2 regions of the Chromobacterium sp. FG89 genome follow, and region 2 is predicted to be linked to the other one. Evidence: predicted binding sites of a transcription regulator. Region 2 holds the regulator's gene; the other holds the start of a gene.
The links. Region 2 encodes NrdR, which represses ribonucleotide reductase genes. Its sites were predicted from a motif close to AAANACNATATATNGTNTTT; they were not measured.
Positions count from the first base shown of each region.

Region 1: ACODRW_RS09560 (ribonucleoside-diphosphate reductase subunit alpha) is a predicted target of NrdR. The motif match lies at 4,476-4,495, and genes of this name have one in related genera.

Region 1 covers NZ_JBMDIQ010000007.1:180,787-192,110, forward strand. Annotated here, with positions in the region: gene ACODRW_RS09540 (hypothetical protein) at 1-1,170, opposite strand, end outside; gene ACODRW_RS09545 (outer membrane protein assembly factor BamD) at 1,313-2,104, opposite strand; gene rluD (23S rRNA pseudouridine(1911/1915/1917) synthase RluD) at 2,103-3,206, shown strand; gene pgeF (peptidoglycan editing factor PgeF) at 3,196-3,951, shown strand; gene ACODRW_RS09560 (ribonucleoside-diphosphate reductase subunit alpha) at 4,602-7,457, shown strand; gene ACODRW_RS09565 (DUF6841 family protein) at 8,073-8,453, shown strand; gene ACODRW_RS09570 (hypothetical protein) at 8,638-9,024, shown strand; gene ACODRW_RS09575 (hypothetical protein) at 9,038-9,262, shown strand; gene ACODRW_RS09580 (ribonucleotide-diphosphate reductase subunit beta) at 9,282-10,361, shown strand; gene ACODRW_RS09585 (ATP-binding protein) at 10,446-11,324, shown strand, end outside.
Region 2 covers NZ_JBMDIQ010000019.1:10,659-21,982, forward strand. Annotated here, with positions in the region: gene ACODRW_RS17610 (alpha/beta fold hydrolase) at 1-383, shown strand, start outside; gene ACODRW_RS17615 (carboxypeptidase M32) at 543-2,036, opposite strand; gene ACODRW_RS17620 (nuclear transport factor 2 family protein) at 2,328-2,717, shown strand; gene ACODRW_RS17625 (hypothetical protein) at 2,771-3,418, opposite strand; gene ribD (bifunctional diaminohydroxyphosphoribosylaminopyrimidine deaminase/5-amino-6-(5-phosphoribosylamino)uracil reductase RibD) at 3,643-4,767, opposite strand; gene ACODRW_RS17635 (GNAT family N-acetyltransferase) at 4,771-5,310, opposite strand; gene nrdR (transcriptional regulator NrdR) at 5,370-5,828, opposite strand; gene glyA (serine hydroxymethyltransferase) at 5,956-7,203, opposite strand; gene ACODRW_RS17650 (hypothetical protein) at 7,499-8,086, shown strand; gene ACODRW_RS17655 (pirin family protein) at 8,295-8,996, opposite strand; gene ACODRW_RS17660 (LysR family transcriptional regulator) at 9,189-10,106, shown strand; gene ACODRW_RS17665 (hypothetical protein) at 10,180-11,259, opposite strand.

The sequences.
Region 1 (11,324 bases), on a different contig from region 2:
ACGCAAGAACATCCCCAGGCTCTCCTTGCGGGTTTCCGCGCGCACCGCCGCCTCCAGATCCGCCTCGCCCTCCGGCGAGATTTGCACGAAGGCGCGCCTATGGTCGTTTTCCCGGTCGAAGGACACAAAAACCGTGCGCCCGTCCGCGGACAAGCCCTCCAACACCGACTTGGCGCGGATCACGCTGACGCCCTCGCCCCCACGCCAACGCACGGCGTCGCTTTCCGTGAAGATCTTCCCGTCTGCGCCGCTCATGCCGGCCCAGGCCAACACCTGAGCGTCGCGCTGCGCGCCATCCATCTTGCCTTCCGCCTCGGCCGGCCACGGCAAGGGCTCGCGCCGGCTTGGCTTGCCCTCGTCCGAGTTCCAGACAAAGCCGTGCCACACGCCGGTGTCGGCATGCTTGAAGTAGCCGGCCACATCGCCGCGCCCCAGATGGACGCCGGAAACATGCAGCTGAGTCGCCACGCCATCGCTCATCAGCGGGCTTTCATTCATGAAATCTTGCATGCGCCGCATCCGTCGCAGCGTGTCCAGATCGCCGCGCAGGGCGATGCCGGCCGTTACGGCCCCATCCGCGCTCAGCGCCAGCGGCAGGCTCATGGGCTCCGGCAACAAGCTGAAACCCTTGCCCTCCACCCATTGGAAGCCGCGCGGCATCGCCCCTTTATCGCTCAGCAGCCAGCCAATCACCGTGCGGCCGTCGGCGCTGATGTCGGTGACGCCGGACAGCCAGGCCAGGCCGACAGGCACCAGCGTCTCCAGCGCTCCGCCGCGCCGCCAACGCACCGCCTCCAGCTTGCCGTCCCGGCCGCTTCCAAAAGCCAAGGTCAGGCCGTCTCGCGACATCGCCACATAGCTGGCGGTGAAATAGCCGCCCTTGGGCAAAGGCAGGGCCGCCTCCATTCCCCCCTGACGCAAGCTCAGGCCATTGGCCGAACGCAGCGCCCACAGCTCATGCCAGGGAAAACGCAGCTTGAGCGCGTCGATCAAACCCATGGCGGAATCGTTCAGTTCGCCGCCGCCGGCGCTCAGCAGCTGCGCCGAGCCGTCGTAGGACAGCTTTTCCGGGTAACGCGCCTTCAATAGGACGAAGTCTGGTTTTGCGGCGGCGGCAAGCGGCGCGCACAAGACGGCCAGCGCCAATAGGGAGGCGAAGGTTTTGGACATGGCTAATTATGATTATCGGCTTAAAGGGCGAAACCATATCATCCCGCAGGCATTGCCCTCAAACCCTTGCCCCGCTGCGCCTGCGCGGCGTCAAACAAAAAGCCCCCGGATTCCGGGGGCTTTCAAACCATTTAAGGTCGGCTTACTTCCACAGCTTCCACCACGGCATGTCCTCGATGGACCAGCCTTCTTTCAGGTATTCGCTATTGGGGTAGTTCAGCGCCAGCACGCGCTTGGCGTCGTCGCGCAGTTGCGGCATGGACAGCTTGTCGTAAGCCGCCACCATGATGCCCAACGCCTCTTCCGGATACTTGGTGTTGGCGTAACTCTTCACCACGCCCTGGGCGCGGTTGGCCGCCGCCAGGTAAGCGCCGCGCTTCATGTAATAACGGGCCACGTGCATCTCGTTGCCGCCCAGCGCGTCCAGCAGCCGCTCCATCTTCTTGGAGGCGTCTTCCTTGTAAATGCTGTTGGGGAAGCGCGTCACCAGCTCGCGGAAGGCGGCGAAAGCCTCGCGCGCGGCGCGCGGATCGCGCTCGCTCATGTCCTGACCGGCCCATTTGGCCAGCAGCCCGGAATCATCGTTGTAAAACACCAAGCCTTTCAGATAATAGATGTAGTCCAGGTTTGGATGGGTGGGATGAAGCTTGATGAAACGGTCGGCGGAGGCGATGGCCTGCTCCGGCTCATTATCCTTGTAATGGGTGTAAGCCAGGTCCATCTGCGCCTGCTGGGCGTAGCGCCCGTAAGGGAAACGCGCTTCCAGCGTTTCGTAGAGCTTGACAGCGCGGGTATAATTGCCGCTGTTCAACTCATCATGCGCTTCCGAATACAGCTTTTCCACGGTCCAGCCGCGAGTCTCATCGTAGGTTTCCGTGGTTGCACAACCGGCAAGCCCCATCACCAACATTGCAGCGACAACGTATCTTTTCATGACTGATCCTTACTTTGACCCGGACGATTATAGCGACATCTCGGAAAACGAGGTATCCGCCACACAACAACTTGATGTTCCGCTGTCGCTGTGCGGCGAACGGCTGGACGCCGCGCTGGCGAAATTGATGCCGGAATACTCGCGCAGCCGGCTGACGCAATGGATCAAGGACGGCCATGTGCTGCTGGACGGCAAGCCCGTCGCGCCCAAGACCAAAGTGCTGGGCGGCGAAAAGCTGGACGTCACCCTGATGCGCAGCAACGAGGAGATGGCCTTCCAGGCGGAAGCCATGGACCTGCCCATCATCTTTGAAGACGATCATATCCTGGTGATCAACAAACCGGCCGGTTTGGTGGTCCACCCCGCCTCCGGCAACTGGAGCGGCACCTTGCTCAACGGCCTGCTCCACCACTGCCCGGCTCTGGCCCAGGTGCCGCGCGCCGGCATTGTGCACCGCCTGGACAAGGACACGAGCGGCCTGATGGTGGTGGCCAAGACGCTGCCGGCCCAGACCGAGCTGGTGCGCCAGTTGCAGGCGCGCACCGTCAAGCGCATCTACCGCGCCATCGCCGACGGCAACGTGCCGTTTGACGGCACCATAGAAACCCAGATGGGCCGCGATCCGCACAACCGCCTGAAAATGGCCGTGCTGAAGTTTGGCGGCAAACAGGCCATCACCCATGTGCGGGTGCTGGAACGCTTCGCCAGCCACTCCTACATTGAATGCAAGCTGGAAACCGGCCGCACCCACCAGATCCGCGTGCACATGCGCGAGGCCAACCACCCGCTGGCCGGCGATCCGGTCTACGGCAACCTGCGCCACAAGATGGACGAAGGCGTGGCCGCCGTGGTGAAGACGCTGGGCCGCCAGGCGCTGCACGCTTACTCCCTGACCCTGGTGCACCCGGCCAGCGGCGAAGAACGCAACTGGAAAGCCCCGCTGCCGGACGACCTGCGCCACCTGCTGGACGTGTTGCGCGGAGACGGCGACACCGCCGACGCCGCGCCGCTGCCGCAATTGCAGGACGAGCCGGAAGACGAGGACTGGGACGAAGAGGACGATGAAGACGACGGCGACGTGGAGGTGATCTATGTCCGCTGAACGGCCTGCCGAACAAGCGCCGGACTGGCTGGAGGCCGACTGGCCGGCGCCGCCCAATGTGCGCACCCTGATCACCACCCGCAACGGCGGCGTCAGCGCCGCGCCCTTCCACAGCCTGAACCTGGGCCAGCACGTGGGCGACGACCCGGCCGCCGTGGCCGCCAACCGCGCGCTGCTGCGCCAGCAACTGCCGGCGGAGCCGGCCTGGCTGAACCAGGTGCACGGCGTGACGGTGCTGAACGCGGCCGAGGTGGGCGCCCAGCCGCCGGACGCCGACGCCAGCTTCAGCCGCCAAAGTGGCGCGGTGTGCGCGGTGATGACCGCGGACTGCCTGCCGCTCCTGCTGTGCAATAGCGAAGGCACGGTGGTGGCCGCCGCCCACGCCGGCTGGCGCGGCTTGTGTGAAGGCGTGATAGAAGCCGCCGTGGCCGCCTGCCAGGAACGCCCGGCGCGGCTGATGGCCTGGCTGGGCCCCGCCATCGGCCCGGACGCCTTTGAAGTGGGCGCGGAAGTGCGCGCCGCCTTCATGGAGCGGGACCCCGCCGCCGCGGCCGCCTTCAGCGATATCGGCGACGGCAAATTCCTGGCCGACATCTACGCGCTGGCGCGTCAGCGCCTGAACGCCGCCGGCGTGGAGCAGATCTACGGCGGCGAAGAATGCACGGTGATAGACCGCGCGCGCTTCTACTCCTACCGCCGCGACGGCCAGACCGGCCGCATGGCCAGCCTGATCTGGCTGGAGTAAGAACCTGTTTACGCTCTAAGAGCGTGTTTACGATCTCGCGAGCAAGAGCGAGACAAGGCGAAAACGGCTGAGAAAGCGGAGTGTACATACAGTACATGAGCATTTCGAATCCGGTTTCAACGCCGTATCGCCGACGCGCAGCAGATCGTAAACAGGTTCTAAGCCACCCACCCCACAGCCCCGCCGCCCGCGGGGCTTTTTATTGACCGCGCGGTCGGACAGGCCAAAAACCCAACACACCAATTACGCACCAATTTCCGCCCGCGCGATGCCGTCCGCGCCCTGATGCAAATCCACAACATCTAGTGGCCTGCGCCGCCCTCCCCGCTGCGGCTTGTTTCAGCAAGGTTTCCTGCCTACAGAATGAAATGTGTCAGCCGGCCAAAAAAAATCTCAGGCCCCGCAAAGCCAACAACCACGGGCTTTCGCCCCTCGTCCGCGCCAAAACAGCCATTAAATCTTCCGCTGTCAAGACTTGTACTGCCCCATACTCAACACTAGAATTTGGGTGTTCCGCGAGCTACAAACAATACATATTGTGTTTACCCACAGCTCGCGCACAGCTTTTCAACAGATTTGTCCACAGCCGGCCTGCCCCTCGGGAAACGCAGCAACGGAAGGACGCAACCACCCACCTTATCGAGGGCTACATGCAATTGACCACCTTTGAAGGGCAGACCGCCGCAGAACTCGGCCGCGCAGCCGCGCCCAAGGCCGATTTCAGCCAGTACAAAACCATCCGTCGCAACGGTGCGGTGGTGCCGTTCGAGCCCGTCAAGATCTCCATCGCCATGACCAAAGCCTTCCTGGCCGTCATGGGCCATCAAGGCGCCACCTCCGCCAGCCTGCGCGAAAAAGTCGCCCAGCTGAGCGAGCAAGTGGCCAGCGCCCTGATGCGCCGCAAGCCGGAAGGCGGCGCCATCCACATTGAAGACATCCAGGACCAAGTGGAACTGTCTCTGATGCGCTTTGGCGAGCATGATGTAGCCCGCGCCTACGTGCTGTACCGCGAACAGCGCGCCCAAGAGCGCGCCGCCCGCGGCGAAGCGCTGACCCAGGTGCAGATCAACGTGGTGCGCAAAGACGGCCGCAAGCTGCCGCTGGACATCGCCCGCCTGCGCGCCACCATCGAATCCGCCAGCCAGAACCTGGCCGGCATCGATATCGACGCCATCCTGAGCGAAACCCTGAAGAACATCTACGACGGCGTCAGCGAAGACGAAGTCAACAAATCCGCCATCCTGGCCGCCCGCTCCATGATTGAGCAGGACCCGGCTTACGATTACGTGACCGCCCGCCTGCTGCTGAACAACATCCGCCTGGAAATCCTGGGCGAAGCCGTCAGCCAGGAAGAAATGGCCAAGCAGTACGCGCTGTACTTCCCCACCTTCATCAAGAACGGCATCGACGCCGAACTGCTGGATGAAAAACTGGGCGAATACGACCTGAAAAAAATGGGCGCCGCGCTGGACGCCAACCGCGACCTGAAATTTGGCTACCTGGGCCTGCAAACCCTGTTTGACCGCTACTTCCTGCACGTGGACGGCAACCGCATCGAAATGCCGCAGGCCTTCTACATGCGCGTGGCCATGGGCCTGGCGCTGAACGAAGTGAACCGCGAAGAGCGCGCCATCGAGTTCTACAACGTGCTCTCCAGCTTCGACTTCATGTCGTCCACCCCCACCCTGTTCAACTCCGGCACCCGTCGCAGCCAGCTGTCCAGCTGCTACCTGACCACCATTGCCGACGACCTGGACGGCATCTACGAAGGCATCAAGGAAAACGCCCTGCTGTCCAAGTTTGCCGGCGGCCTGGGCAATGACTGGACCTCCGTGCGCGCCATGGGCTCCCACATCAAGGGCACCAACGGCAAATCCCAAGGCGTGGTGCCGTTCCTGAAAGTGGTCAACGACACCGCCGTGGCGGTGAACCAGGGCGGCAAGCGCAAAGGCGCCGTCTGCGCCTACCTGGAAACCTGGCACGCGGACATTGAAGAATTCCTGGAGCTGCGCAAGAACACCGGCGACGACCGCCGCCGCACCCACGACATGAACACCGCCAACTGGATTCCGGACCTGTTCATGAAGCGCGTGATGGAAGGCGCGGACTGGGCTCTGCTGTCCCCGTCCGAAGCCCCGGACCTGCACGACCTGTACGGCGCGGCCTTCGAGAAGCGCTACAAAGAATACGAAGCCATGGGCGAACGCGGCGAACTCAAGGTGTACAAGCGCATCCCGGCGCTGTCCCTGTGGCGCAAAATGCTGACCATGCTGTTTGAAACCGGCCACCCGTGGATGACCTTCAAGGACCCGTGCAACATCCGCAGCCCGCAGCAGCACATGGGCGTGGTGCACAGCTCCAACCTTTGCACCGAGATCACCCTCAACACCAATGAGGACGAAATCGCGGTCTGCAACCTGGGTTCCGTCAACCTGTCCGCCCACCTGAAGGCCGACGGCAGCCTGGACTCCGAAAAACTGCAGCGCACCATCCGCATCGCCCTGCGCATGCTGGACAACGTGATCGACATCAACTTCTACCCGGTGAAGAAGGCGCGCAACTCCAACCTGAAACACCGTCCGGTGGGCATGGGCATCATGGGCTTCCAGGACTGCCTGCACCAGAAGCGCGTGGCCTACGGCTCCGACGCCGCGGTGGAGTTTGCCGACGAATCCATGGAAATGGTGGCCTACTACGCTTACTGGGCGTCCACCGAACTGGCGGAAGAACGCGGCCGCTACCCGTCCTACAAGGGCAGCCTGTGGGACCGCGGCATCCTGCCGCACGACAGCATCAACCTGCTGGCGGCCGAACGCGGCGGCTTCCTGGAAGTGGACCGCAGCGAACGCATGGACTGGAACGCGCTGCGTGAACGCGTGAAAACCCACGGCATGCGCAACAGCAACTGCCTGGCCATCGCGCCCACCGCCACCATCGCCAACATCATCGGCGTATCGGCGAGCATTGAGCCGACCTACCAGAACCTGTTCGTCAAATCCAACCTGTCCGGCGAATTCACCGTCACCAACGAATACCTGGTGCGCGATCTGAAAGCCGCCGGCCTGTGGGACGAAGTGATGGTGGCCGACCTCAAATACTTTGACGGCAGCCTGGGCCAGATCGACCGCGTGCCGGCCGAGCTGAAAGCCATCTACGCCACCGCCTTTGAACTGGACCCGCGCTGGCTGGTGGAAGCGGCCTCCCGCCGCCAGAAGTGGATCGACCAGGCTCAGTCCCTGAACCTGTACATGGCGGGCGCCTCCGGCAAGAAACTGGACGAGCTGTACAAGCACGCCTGGTTGCGCGGCCTGAAAACCACCTACTACCTGCGCACCCTGGCCGCCACCAGCGCCGAGAAATCCACCGGCCGCGGCGGCGAACTGAACGCGGTGTCCAACAGCCACAGCCAAGCCGCCGCGGCTCCGGAAGCCATGGTGGACAACACCCCGGCCACCGACGCCAAGTTCTGCAGCATCGACAACCCGGATTGCGAGAGCTGCCAGTAAAGAGTTGTACATGGAGGGCTCAGGCCTGCTGAGCCCTCCAACCAAGAAAGGTTAGGTGAAGCACTCTTAGTAAAAACAATGAGCAATGGCAGTAGAAGTAGTTGCAGCAATGTTGATTTTGTTCTGAACACCTTCGCGAAAGGAGCAACACATGGCTACGTACTATGTAAACCGTCAGAAGCAGCAAAATGGCGACCATGAGGTCCACACTCAGAACTGCCACCATTTGCCACTTCCGGCCAACCGTCACCCGCTGGGTGAGCATGCAGGCTGCAGAAGCGCAGTCATAGCTGCACGAGCGGTCTATCCGCAGTCAAACGGTTGTGTCCATTGCTCGAGAGAGTGTCACACCAGCTAGCACGACTTTGGCGACTTCTAATGGAAGCGGCCCCTAGCCAGCCTTCCTCAGAAACATCCAGCCTGGCCCCGGCCAGGCTCCATCTCACAGCCCTCTGCCCGCAGCCGGCTGTGACATGGCCCCGTAATCCGGCCGCCCCACCCATTGGCCAGCCGCCTGCCCGTTCAGACGGCTGGCCAATGGGGAACGCAGCAACAACCCGCGCCAGACCGTAAGGGCAAGGGAAGCCGCACACACACAAAACCAGGGGAAACCGGATGAACATAGAGGAATTTTTCAACAGCTACGCCGTTGGCTACAGCCAGCTGGATGTGCCCCAAGTGACCGCGCACTTCACCGTGCCCTTCACCGCCATCCACCAGGGAGACCTGAGCAGCTGGGAAGACATGGCATCGCTGCGCGACACCACCACCGCCTTGCTGGCGTGGTACCGCAGCCAGGGCTTTCTCAGCGCCAGCCACCAGCTGGACAGCGTGCTGAATTTTGGCGAAGACGCCGCCAGCGCCCGCGTGCGCTGGATTGTGCAGCGCCAGGACCAGCCGGCCTGGGAATACTGCACCGGCTACCACCTGAAACGGGTGGATGGCCAGTGGAAGATTTACGGCCTGGTCCAGTATCAGGACGCGCCGCAACAGTAAGTAGTGCCCAGCCTCAAGCCGCTTGCCCTCAGGCGGCTTCGGGATGGAAACGCCGCCGGCCCGCGATGCGGGCGACGGAAACAGCTCAAGGCCAAGCAAGCAAGCGCGGCGGGTGTTGAGCGGGTTCCAGGAAGACGAGGCCCACGGCCCCGCCGCCACAAGCCAGGCTTCAGCAGGAGGTCAGATGCAAACGTTTGAAAACATCCGGATCAACGGGTTTTGCGAACAAAGAACCCACAACCCCGACAAGCAGTTTGTGCTGTTCAATATGTACCTGACGCTGAACCAGGCCCCGCCCTGCGAATGGAAGGACCTGTTCAACGAAGCCCGCCGCCTGCCGCGCCAGAAAGTGTGGCGCAAAGCCTGGGTGGAAGCGGATGCGCTGGTGGTGTACTGCCAGCCGGAAGAACTGCAGCAGCAAATAGAGCTGCTCAAGCAAGACATAGAACAAGCCAACCGGCAATACCGCCAGCTGCTGAAGCTGCGGCAGCCGCGCGGCAGCCAGGTGGAGCAGGAGGAAAGCAGCGAACGCCAGCTGATCCACCGCCTCAGCCAACAGCTGCGCTTCTGAAAGGACGCCGCTCATGAGCGCCACCGCATTCTGTATCGCCCGCCATGGCGAAAATGGCAAAGACGCAGGCTACCGCAAACTGGGCAGCCTGCACGTGGACCTGGACCCGGTGCCGGCAATCGCCGCCGCGCCGCGCCAGATACAAATACTGCGCAAAAGCAGCCTGCCGCTCAGCCCCAGCCTGGCTGGCGACAAGCAGCCGCTGCCGCCCCAAATCACCGCGCCGGACGCGGAGTAAATCCAGACAGGAGCCCTTAATGCTGAACTTTGACGACACCATCGAAACCAAACCGGCCGCCCCCTCCGCGGGCGCCAACGCCGCCGGCCGCGTCAACGTGGTGGACAAAAAAGTGATCAACGGCACCACCGACGTCAACCAGCTCGTGCCCTTCAAACACAAATGGGCATGGGAAAAATACCTGGCCCAATGCGCCAACCACTGGATGCCGCAAGAAGTGAACATGCAGCGCGACATTGAACAGTGGAAAACCGGCCAGCTGACCGAAGACGAAATGCGCATCGTCAAGCGCAACCTCGGCTTCTTCGTGACCGCGGACTCCCTGGCCGCCAACAACATCGTGCTGGGCACCTACCGCCAGATCACCAGCCCGGAATGCCGCCAGTTCCTGCTGCGCCAGGCCTTTGACGAAGCCATCCACACCCACGCCTACCAATACATCGTGGAAAGCCTGGGCCTGGACGAAGGCGAAGTCTTCAACGCCTACAACGAAATCAAATCCATCCGCGACAAAGATGAATTCCTGATCCCCTTCATCGATGTACTGTGCGACCCGGCCTTCAAGACCGGCACGCTGGAAAACGACCAGAAGCTGCTCAAATCCCTGATCGTGTTCGCCTGCATCATGGAAGGCCTGTTCTTCTACGTGGGCTTTGTGCAAATCCTGGCGCTGGGCCGCCAGAACAAAATGACCGGCGCGGCGGAACAGTACCAGTACATCCTGCGCGACGAGTCCATGCACTGCAATTTCGGCATCGACCTGATCAACACCATCAAGCTGGAACAGCCGGAAATCTGGACCGAAAGCTTCAAGGCCGAGATCACCGAACTGTTCAAACACGCGGTGGAACTGGAATACGCTTACGCCGAAGACACCATGCCGCGCGGCGTGCTGGGCCTGAACGCCAGCATGTTCAAGGAATACCTGCGCTTCATTGCCAACCGCCGCATGCAGCAGATTGGCCTGGACCAGCTCTACCCCGGCGTGAACAACCCCTTCCCGTGGATGAGCGAGATGATCGACTTGAAGAAGGAGAAAAACTTCTTTGAAACGCGGGTTACTGAGTACCAGACTGGCGGGGCTTTGAGCTGGGATTGATTTAAAAACAAAGCACGCAAATAGCGTGCTTTGTTTTACAAACAAAAAATGACATTGACAAATGAGAAATGGATATAAAGAAAAATGACATCCTTGCGACCCAAGATTGAATTTCGTCACGTTTTAGGTGAGTTATCTGTAAATAGAAATGATCCTTGCGAAGTCATCAGAGAATTAATATCAAATTCATATGATGCTGAAGCTAGTAATATGGTTTATGCCCCGATCGGAGAGGAAAAAGGGTTCGCATTCTTTGATGATGGAACCGGTCTATCCTCCACAGAGGAAATCAATGAAATAACCCCGTACGAGGCCTTCTTCTCAATTGGAAAATCAACAAAATTAAAAGGTGAGGCCATTGGCTATAAATGTCAAGGATCAAAACTATGCTTCGCATGTCAGCGCATCATTGTAATAACAAAGTGCTTGAGCGAGAAAAATTGGCGCTCAATAGTAATTGAAAATCCTCGCGACAAACTAACCATAGACTATGACATAACGCCTAAAACTGAAGAAAGCCCATGGATCACCTTATCTGACTTTTTTACAAGTAAAACATTTGAAACAAAAAACATACTAAACAAATTTTCCGAGGAGTTTTTCAAAGAAAAATTCCACAAAGGCACTTTTATTGCAATTACTGGCTTAGACACCGAAAATTACCACAAGCATTTTATGATTACAGAAATGCTTGAGGAATCGTACATAAACAATTACATTCGATTCTACACACGACATGGTGACATTAGATTTTTAACCAAAGACCAAGGCTTTGAATCCAATCAAATATTACAACTTGGAAAAGGATTTCACAAAGCAAGACTAGAAGTTTTTGACAAAGGAAATTCTAAAGAAATCCCTTATGGATATCCATATTTAGAAATACCAGAAAATACAGCAGATATCAAATCACCCGATCAAATAGCACGCCTTCGTGACGGTAGATTTTTTGCACGAACAGCA
Region 2 (11,324 bases):
TCGCCGCCAAACTATTGGAACGCAACCCCAGGCTGACGCCGGCGCGCGCCCAATGGCTGGCGTGCGAACTGACCCGCCAGCGCGACGACGGCCTCTACTACCGCGCCGATCCACGCCACAAAATGGTCAACCCGGTGCTGTACCGGCTGGAAGAAGCGATGGCTTGCTGGCAGCGCATCAGCGCGCCGGTGCTGTGGGCGCTGGGCGGCGACACCGACGACCACCCGCTGGCCAAGAGCGTGGCCGCCAGCATGGCGCAGCGGCGCACCTGTTTCGCCCAACTCCAGGAAACCGTGATTGCCGACGCCGGCCACATGCTGCAATGGGAACAGCCGGCAGCGCTGGCCGTGGCGGTCCACGCGTTTTTCAGCCAATCCCAATAAGAGCCGCTAAGAAAACCTCGCAGAGAACCTGAGCCAAGGCGCGTCGACGCAGGCAGTACAAGTGGTACGACAAGGAGGCGCAACGCAGGATCAGGGGTTTGATTAGCGGATCAAAAAAAAGCGCGGCCAAGCCGCGCTTTTCATCTGCCTTCCACAAACTCAAACGCCTAGATAACGCCGCTCCAGGTGCGCCTTGAAATGCGCCGGGTTCAGCGTCTCGCCGGTGGCGCGCCGCACCAGTTCGTCCGTGCTCCAGCGGCTGCCCTGGCTCCAGATATGGGTGTTCAGCCAGTTGAAGATGGGCTCCAGATTGCCGGCCGCCACCTGCGCGTCCAGCTCCGGCTCGGCGCGGCGCAGGCTGGCGAAATACTGCGCCGCATACATCGCGCCCAGCGTGTAGCTGGGGAAATAGCCAAAGCCGCCGTCGGTCCAGTGGATGTCCTGCATGCAGCCGTTGGTGTAATTGCCGCGGGTGTCCACGCCCAGATAGGCCATCATCCTCTCGTCCCACAGCGCCGGGATGTCCTCGGCCTCGATATCGCCGTCCATCAGCGCGCGCTCGATCTCGAAACGCAGAATCACATGCGCCGGATAACACAGCTCGTCGGCGTCCACGCGGATGTAACCCGGCTGCACCCGGCTGTACAGGCCTTGCAGATTTTCCAGCGCAAACGCCGGCTGCTCGCCGAAATGGCTGCGGATCAGCGGCGCGATCAACTGCAGGAAGGCCGGGCTGCGGCCCAGCTGCATCTCGAAGGACAGACTCTGGCTCTCATGAATGCCCATGGAACGCGCGCGGCCCAGCGGCTGCTCCAGCCAGTCCTTGGGCAGGTTCTGCTCGTAACGGGCGTGGCCGGTTTCGTGAACAATGCCCATCAGGCTCTGGACGAAATCATCGTCGCGGTAGCGGGTGGTGATGCGCACGTCTTCCGGCACCCCGCCGCAGAAGGGATGGCTGCTGACATCCAGCCGGCCGCCGTCGAAGTCGAAGCGCAGCAGCTTCATCGCCTCCACGCCCAAGGCGCGCTGCTGCGCCACCGCGAACGGCCCCACCGGCTCGATCACCGTTTCCGACGCCTGCTTGGCGCGCGCGCGTTCGATCAGGCCCGGCAGCCAGGACTTCACCTCGGTGAAAATGCGCTCGATCTCCGCGCTCTTCATCCCCGGCTCGTACTTGTCCATCAGCGCGTCGTAACGGCTGCCGCCGCTGGCCTCGGCCAGCAAGCGGCCCTCCTCGCGCGACAGTTTGACCACCTCGCGCAGGTTTTCCAGAAAGCCCTTCCAGTCATTGGCCGGGCGCTGGCTGCGCCAGGCGTGCTCGCAGCGCGCGCCGGCCAGGGTCTTGGCTTCCACCAGCTCCGCCGGCAGCAGATTGGCCTGCGCCCATTCGCGGCGCATCTCGCGCAGATTGGCGCGTTGCAGCTCGTCCAGGTTTTCCTGCTCCGCCGCGTCCAGCTGCTCCTTCAGCTGCGGCGCGGTGATGATGCCGTGGGTCAGCACCCCCAGCTCCGCCAGCGCGGCGGCGCGGGCGTCGTTGCCCTTGCTCGGCATCATCGCCGCCTGATCCCAGCCGGCGATGGCGCCGAGGTGGCTAAAGCGGTGCAGGCGGGCGAAAGTGTGGGTTAAAGCCTGGTAGGCGGATGTGTGCGTCATCTTGTCTCCTCTCTATAAAGAACCGATTTACGATCTGCTGCGCGTCGGCGATACGGTGTTGAGAACCGCTGCAGAATGCTCATGTAGCGCTACTCCTTCCACTTTCTCAGCCGCAACGCCTGGTCTCGCCCCAGCTCGCGAGATCGTAAACACGCTCCACTTGTCAAAGCATGATGCCATCAGACTATTTGATCTGACAACTTCCGCCCCAAAATCCGCCAAAGCCGCGTATTGACAAGGATTTTGATTTTGTACATTATCAATATCCCATGACTAGCATGAGGTAAAATCATGCCATCCATCGCCGCCCAACTCTTTCTCGCCTACCAGGACCGCGACTGGGAGCGCGCGCGCCGCCTGCTGCGCGACGACGCCGTGATGCTATGGCACTGCAGCGGCGAGTGCTTCCGCGGCGCGGACGCCATCGTCCACGTCAACCGCGTTTATCCGGAGGGCTGGAGCATACGCCTGCTGCAGGACAATCTGCTGGCCGACGGCCGCTGGCACGTGGTGGCGCAGGTGGACCACGGCGAGGCGCGCTTCTTCGCCAATTCCCTGTTCACGCTGGAACACGGGCTGATCAGCCAGATCGAGGAATACTGGGCCAGCGCCGAAGCGCCGCCGGCCTGGCGCGCGGGCTTGCCGGGCCGGGCCAGGCTGGAAGCCGCGCAGCCGGCTTGAGACCGCGGGAACGGAAGCGTCTGGGGATGAAATAGCGGGCTCGGCGGTCCGCCTCAAGCCGCCGGCTGGCCGGCGTTGCGCGCCTGGGCTTGCGGGAATTGGTGCCAGTAATAGAAGTACTCGCGCACCAGCAACAGAAAGGTGTTTTTCAGCTCCGCCTCGCGCAGATGCAATAACACCGCGTCCACCATCATGCGGAAGCTGTCGCCCTGTATGGGCTGGCCGTCCAATAGATAGAGCAGGGATTTGAGCAGGCGCTCGCGCAGATGGATGTCCGGCTCGGACATACCGTCCTCGAACAGCTTGCCCAAGTACAAGCCCAGCGACGGCGGAAAGCGGGAGAAGCCGTCGCGCTCCATCCGCGTCAGCAGCCCTTCCCAATCCGTCTCCAGCCACACCCGCACATTGCGCACCGAAAAGCCGCTGCGCGCGGTGATCTCCACCACTTTCTTGGTATCGCCCAGCCAGAAGTAATAGAACTCGCGGGTACAGGTCAGCGCCAGCACCTGCTCGTCCGGCGAGCAGGCCTGCAGCAGGCGTTCGCAAGGACCGCGGAAACCTTCCGCGTTGCGCTCGACGCCGTCCAGCCAGGGCAGCAGCAGTTCCAGAATGCGACGCCTTTCGTCGATCACCTGAGCCGGCGCGCCCTGACGCGCCAACAATCGCATATAAGCTTCCAGCGCCGCCTTCAAATCGCTCATGCCCTTTCCCCAGCCCTCCCGGATGCCGCGACTGCCCCGAATGCGAAAGCGAGCCGTTCTTGGCGGCCCGTCCTGAGCGTGCGTTCGCGCCCGCCTTCACGCGTCATGCGCACAGCAGGCGAACTGCTCTTATTTTCGGACAGAAATGTTGCAGACTCCAGACGGGATTCGCGGCGATGCGGTCATTTTCCCAAGCGCGGAGGCCATCCTCGCCTTGTCTCGCCCTAGTTCGCGGGACCTTGAGCAGCCGCCAAGACCGGCGTCAGGCTCAGGCGCAAATCCGCGCCCACCATGCGCGCGTCGCGTATGCTCAGCCGCTGCTTGTCGGCCAGGTCTTCCAGCGGCGGCCAGGCGAACAGGCCGCGCGCGGCGTCGCCGGCCAGCGACGGAGCCAGGTAGAGCACGATCTCATCCACCAGCCCGGCGCGCAACAGCGCGCCGTTGAGGCCGGCTCCGGCTTCCACCATCAGCATATTGACGCCGCGTTGCGCCAAGGCCGCCAGCAAAGCCGGTAGATCGGCATGGCCGTCGGCCAGCCGCGGCAAGCTCAGAAGCTCCGCGCCGGCGCGGTAGGGCTCCAAACGCGCGGCCTCGTGATCGCAGGTAGCCAGCAAGGTGGCGCCGTCCTGATAGATGCGCTGTTCCGGCCGCGTGCGCAGATCGCTGTCCAGCACCACCCGCAGCGGCTGGCGCTCGCAGGGGACTTCCCGCACCGTCAGTTGCGGATCGTCGGCCAGCACGGTGCCGCTGCCGGTGAGCACCGCGCAATGCTCGGCGCGCAGGCGATGCACATCCCGCCGCGCCTCCGGGCCGGTGATCCATTGGCTGCGGCCGTTGAGCAAGGCGGTCTTGCCGTCCAGCGTGGCGGCGGCCTTGAGCGTGACCCAGGGGCGGCCGCGCTCGACGCGCGACAGAAAACCGCGATGCACTTGCCGCGCCTCGGCTTCCATCAGCCCGGCGTCGGCGGCGATGCCGGCGGCGCGCAGCATGGCCAGGCCGCGGCCGGCCACTTCATGGTAGGGGTCCACCATCGCCGCGGCCACCCGGGCCACGCCCTCGTCGATCAGACGCCGCGCGCACGGCGGGGTGCGGCCGTGGTGGCTGCACGGCTCCAGCGTGACGTAGGCGGTGGCGCCGCGCGGGGACAGGCCGCGCGCCAGACAGTCCTTGATCGCCTGGATTTCCGCATGATCGCCGCCCACTTCCAGGGTGGCGCCCTCGCCGATCACCGCGCCGTCGCGCACCAGCACGCAGCCCACGCCCGGGTTGGGCGCGGCGCGGCGGGTGGCCGCGGCGGCCAGCCGCAACGCGCGCTGCATGTGACGATGGTCATCGGCGGAATAATTCATGATTCATTGCTTCCATTCTTGAGCCAGCAGGCTGTACTGCCTGGCGTCGCAATAGCGGCCCTGCAACAACAAGTACTCGCGCAGCACGCCTTCGTAGCGGAAGCCCAGCCGCTCCGCCACCGCGCAACTGCGATGATTGTCCGCCGCCGCGTCTATCGCCACCCGGTGCAGACCCAAGGGGCCGAAGGCTTCGGCCAGCAACAGGCGCAGCGCCGCCTGCATCACGCCCTGCCCCACCTGGCGGCGGTCCAGCCAATAGCCGACGAAGGCGTGGCGGTTCAAATCGTCGATGGCGTGCAGATCGCAAACGCCGGCCAGCGCGCCGTCGCGCAATACCAGCCAAGTATAGGCCTTGCCGATCTGACGGCCGACGGCGGCGGATTCCAGAAAAGCGCGGGAGTCCGCCTCGGAGCGGGTCAGGGGCTCCCACGGCATCCACGGCCGCAACGCGTCGCGGTTGGCGTTGATCAGCGCGAACAGCGCCGGCGCGTCGGACAGCTCCGGCGCGCGCAGCGAAACATTGGAAGGCAGGGGTTCTACCATGGAGGGCACCCGCGATGACGGAAGAATAGAGCAGTCTACTCCAGCCGCCCGCCGGTCGGTCAATGCGAAGACTTCTGGATTTCCTTGATGGCGTCGGAAAACTCGGACACATCCTGAAAACTGCGGTACACCGAGGCGAAACGCACATAAGCCACTTTGTCCAGGCGCGCCAGTTCGTTCATCACCATTTCGCCGATCTCGCGGCTGGAGACTTCGCGCTCGCCCAATTGCAGCAGCTTGTGACAGATGCGGTCTATCGCCTCGTCCACCAAGGCGGTGGGCACCGGGCGCTTGTGCAGCGCGCGCAGGAAGCTGGTTCGCACTTTCTCGATGTCGAATTCCGAACGGTGGCCGGCGGTTTTCACCACCTGCGGCATGCGCACGTCGGCGGTTTCAAAGGTCGTGAAACGCTTCTCGCACACCGGGCAGCGCCGCCGCCGCCGGATGCTGCTGCCGTCCTCACTGACGCGGGAGTCGATTACCTGAGTATCGGCATTGCCGCAGAACGCGCATTTCATGACTTAATCCTAAGGGTTCCAATGTAGGGATGTTATCAGCAATGCGCAGTCAAGTTAATGCCGCTATCGCCCGCCCATGAAAAAGACGCCCCTGGGGGCGTCTTTCAGCGGCCGAGACCAGCTTGGCTTATTTGGAGTACACCGGGAAACGATGGCACAGCGCGGTGGCTTGCTCGGCCACGCGGGCGATCAGCGCGTCGTCGTTCGGGTTGTCCAGCACGTCCGCCACCAGATTGGCCACCTGGATGGCTTCGGCTTCCTTGAAGCCGCGGGTGGTGATGGCCGGGGAGCCGATGCGGATGCCGGAGGTCACGAACGGGGTTTCCGGGTCGTTCGGAATCGCGTTCTTGTTCACGGTGATGTGGGCGCGGCCCAGCAGCGCGTCGGCCGCCTTGCCGGTCAGGCCCTTGGCGCGCAGGTCCACCAGGAACACATGGCTCTCGGTGCGGCCGGATACGATGCGCACGCCGCGCTCGCCCAGGGTCTTGGCCATGATGGCGGCGTTCTTCAGCACTTGTTCCTGATACACCTTGAACTCGGGCAGCAGCGCTTCCTTGAAGGCCACGGCCTTGGCGGCGATCACGTGCTCCAGCGGGCCGCCTTGCAGCGTCGGGAACACATTGCTGTTGATGCTCTTCTCGAACTCGGCCTTGGCCAGAATGATGCCGCCGCGCGGACCGCGCAGGGTCTTGTGGGTGGTCGAGGTCACGAAGTCGGCGAACGGCACCGGGTTCGGGTAAACGCCGGCGGCGATCAGACCGGCGTAATGCGCCATGTCCACCATGAAGTAAGCGCCGCATTTCTTGGCGATCTGACCCATGCGCTCGAAGTCGAAACGCAGCGCGTAAGCGGAAGCGCCGCCGATGATCAGCTTGGGCTTGGTTTCCATCGCTACGCGTTCCATGTCGTCGTAGTCGATTTCTTCCTTGTCGTTCAGACCGTAGGCGACGATGTTGAACATCTTGCCGGACAGGTTGGCCGGGGAGCCGTGGGTCAGGTGACCGCCGTGGCCCAGGTTCATGCCCATCACGGTGTCGCCCGGCTTCAGGATGGAGAAGTACACCGCCTGGTTGGCCTGGCTGCCGGAGTGCGGCTGCACGTTGGCGTATTCCGCGCCGAACAGCTGCTTGACGCGGTCGATGGCGAGCTGTTCCACCACGTCCACGTGTTCGCAACCGCCGTAGAAGCGCTTGCCCGGGTAGCCTTCGGCGTACTTATTGGTCAGTTGGGAGCCCTGGGCTTCCATCACCGCGGGGCTGGTGTAGTTTTCCGAGGCGATCAACTCGATGTGATCTTCCTGGCGTTGACACTCGGCCGCAATGGCGGCGGCGAGTTCGGGGTCGAATTTGGCAATCGTCTGGTCAGCAGCGAACATCTTTGACTCATCCATCAAAGGGTTAACGATGCGGGCATTCTACACGAAATGCCGGAGCGAAATCCTTAACGTGAAGCAATTGCGAGAGGCAACGACAAGCCCCTGCGCGCCACTTCCATCGCCCCCACACCCCACCGGTAAAGGGACAAAGCCACAGCGATTTGCAGCCCAGCATTGGATAAAGCAACAATGCCAAGCGCCCATGGATCGCTTTGCAAGGGCTACGACCTTGCTTGCATCTCACTCTTGTGGCAAGCGCCCTCTTCCAATGGTTCGTCTCAGTGGAGAAAGATGAATGTTTTGGCTGGAGCAAAACCAAGCCATGCCCACGGAGTGGTTCGCAGGTGCGCCCACGCCGGATCAGCGCTCCGCGTGGGTGGGGAATATCTACCGTGTCCCCTTAGCCCATCATGCCGATGGCTTCTTCGAAGTCGTGCCATTTGTTTTTAGCGCCTACCGCTACCTAATGTATTTTGCCAGCCTGGCGGGAGAAGTGCCTGGAGACGATGAGCAGGAGGTACGTGACTTTATCCGGACTTGGGCGCATGACTTTGAACCCGATATGCGCACAAGCCGGTTGGTAAAGTTCATGCGAGCCGACGCTATCAGCCGCGACCATATCTACGAGCCGGCCTCATGGCGCCTGGACAACCCCCGCCAAATTTTCAGTTTTGGGCAACATTTACTTGAAATTGTTGTCTACCATAGTCGGCTTGTATCTGAAACAAGGCAGTACTTTTACAAGCCGGCTCCGGGGCTTGGCAGGTTCTATGATAGAGTTTGTCACTGTAATCACCTGCTCATACAAGAACTGGGTTTTAGCGCCATCCACAACGCGGGGCTTGAGGATACGGGGTATATCGGCTATGAAAAACAGCGTTAAATCACCCAATGCCAAGAAGCGGGTCTATGTGTCCCAGAGCACCGCCCACAGCTTGGCTAAGCTAAGCCATGATCTCGGTGAGGCTTGTTCCAAAGGAACTGTAGTCAAGGTGGAATCCAACCCACCATCATCGAAGAAACCGCCAACGCGCAAACTGCGCGTGGTTTGAAAAAAGCGCCGGACACCCGGCGCTTTGTCTTTCATTCCCTCACTCTCGGCTATCCACCAGAATCAGCTCGGCGTCTTCGCTGGCGACGATGCGCAACAGCGCTTCATCCTTAATCGCCGCGCCGTCGCGGGCTTGCAGCGCCACGCCGTTGACTTCCGCCCGGCCGCGGGCCAGCACCAGATAGCCGCGGCGCTCCGCGCCCAGCGGATAGTCCGCGCTTTCGCCGGCTTTGAGGGTGGCGCCCAGCACGCGGGCGTCGGCGCGGATGGGCAAGGCCTGATCGTCGCCATCCATGCCGCTGGCCAGCGCGACGAAGGCGCCGGAGCGGTCCGCCTTGGGAAAGGGCTTGCTACCCCAGGACGGGTCCCCGCCGCGTCGCTCCGGCATGATCCAGATCTGGAAGATGCGGGTATCGACGGCTTCCAGATTGTATTCGGAATGCACGATGCCGCGGCCGGCGCTCATTACTTGCACGTCGCCGGCCTCGGTGCGGCCCTGGTTGCCCAGATTGTCGCGGTGGCTGATCGCGCCTTCGCGGACATAGGTGACGATTTCCATGTCCGCGTGCGGATGCGGCGGGAAGCCGGCGCCCGGCGCGATGACGTCGTCGTTCCACACTCGCAGCGCGCCCCAGTGCATGCGCGCCGGGTCGTGGTATTCGGCAAAGGAGAAATGGTGCTTGGCGTCCAGCCAGCCATGATGGGCGCCGCCCAAGGCGGCGAAGGGACGATGCTCGATCATATGGTCCTCCGATATTGTGGCGAGGCGCCGCCTGCGCGGCGACGCGTCCGATGCAGCCACTATACGCAGCGGGCCAGGGGCTGATAAGCCGAGGGATCGAATAGCATTCTTTCCATTTTTGATGCAATCAATGCGCCATACTGATTTTTAAACGCTAAAATTGGAATCAATCTATCCAACTCCTGCCTATTTATGAAACGACTGCCCGATCTGGAAGCCTGGGCGATTTTCGCCAAGGTGGCGGAATGCGGCTCCTTCGCGCGCGCCGCCGCGGAGCTGACGCTGTCCCAGGCCACGGTGTCCAAGGCGATTTCCCGCCTGGAAGCCCGGATGAAAACCATGCTGTTGCACCGCAGCTCGCGGCGGCTGTCCTTGACCGAGGCCGGCCACGCCGCGCTGGAGCGGGCCAGCCGCATCCTGGCGGAAGGCGAGGCGGTGGAGGCCGACATCGCCGAGCAATCCTCCAGCTTGCGCGGGCTGGTGCGGGTGACTGCGCCGATGTCCTTCGGGCTGTCTCATCTGGCGCCGCTGCTGCCGGAGTTCATGGCGCGGCATCCGGAAGTGGAGCTGGATTTCCATTTCAGCGACGAGCAGGTGGACCTGGTGGCCAAGCGCCTGGACCTGGCGCTGCGCATCGCCTCGCTGGCCGATTCCAGCCTGCTGGCGCGTCGCCTGTGCTCAGTGCGCATTCTGTTGGTGGGCTCGCCGGCGTATTTCGCACGCCACGGCCGGCCCAGCCATCCCCGCGAGCTGTCCGCGCATCGCGCGCTGTTGTACAGCAACGCGCCCGGCGGCGAGTTCTGGCGCTTCCGCCACGCGGAGCAAGGCGAATTCGCGCTGGAAATGCCTACGTCGCTGCGGGTCAACAACGCCGAGGCGCTGACGCCGGCGCTGCGCGCCGGCCTGGGCCTGGCCTTGCAGCCGGAGTTTCTGGCCTGGCGGGACTTGCAGGCCGGCGAGCTGGAAACCGTGATGATGGATTGGCAGGTGGACCCGATCGCGCTCTACATCCTGACGCCGCCGGGCCGCAGCCGGCCGGCGCGGGTGCAGGCCTTGATCGACTACCTGGCGGCGCGGCTGGCCGTCGCGCCGTGGGCGGATTGCCGTTAGCGGCTAACGATAAGCGCAATGACAAAGCCCCGCTCGAGGCGGGGCGTGATCACCGGACAAGGCGGGACGAGGCTTACAAATCGTCGGCGGTGAAGAACAGCGGCACACCGTCCTTGCTGTCCGGATGCAGCTCCGCCAGCACATGCACTTCGCGCACATGGCATTCCGCCATCAGTTCACGGAAGCTTTCCTCGATCAGCGGCACAGTGTCCAGCGCCGCCAGCGGCCAGACGAAGGCTTCCCAATTGCGCTCGTCGCCTTCGGCGGACAGGGTGATGTGCAGTTCGCCGTTGTCGTGGGCGGACAGGATGGCCACCGGCTCCTTGTTCAGTTCGCGCAGTCTGCGGATCTGGCTGCTGGCGAACACCTGCATCGCCACCTCGAAGCGAGCGTAGTTGCCGGCCACCATCGCCTGCATCGCCGGCATCGGCGGGCGGGCGATGGGAAAGAGCGTCACGCCCTCGGCCTTCAATTGCTCGCCCAGGAATTTCATCAGCGGCATGCCCCAAGCGCCCACCGCGCCGCCCAGGCGCAGCGGCGGCTCCGCGCCTTCCGGCTGGATCGCGACGCCCAGCAGGTAGCGCAGGAACACGCCCTCTTCCTTCACCGTGACCGGCGCCGGCTGTTGCGGCAGCAGCGCGCGCGCATGGGCCGGATCGCGGTTCAGCTTATAGAGCTGGGCGGAGTCCAGCCCCACCACGCTGTCCGGATGCAATAACGCGCCGCCCAGAGCGACGTCGGCGTCGGCGGCGAACACGCCGTGCTCGCGCAGCAATTGGTTCAGGCCGGCCACATCTGCGATCTCGCCCGGCAGCGTGGTCTGGTTCTTGCTGCCGGCCACCAGCACCAGCGGCATGGCGAAGACGATGGCGCGGCCGCCGCCGGTGTTTTCCACCGCGTCGCGCAGCGCGTCCCACACCAGTTGATAGCATTGCTGGGACGGCACCATGGCCAGCGCCACCGAGATGGACAGCAGTTCGCCGCGCGCCAGCATCTCGGCCATCGCGTCGCGCACCGCGGAGAACCACATTTCCCGGTCGGACTCGGTCTTGGCGTTCAGCGCCGACTGGGCGTTGTGGATCAGCATATTGGTCAGCGCCACTTGCGGGTGGTACTGGCGAGGATCGGGAAGGGTGTGGCGTACGGCGTCCATGAAGGGGAATCCTGCGGCAATCGGAAAACCGCTATTTTGGCACAGCTGCGGCGCCCATGGTGCGC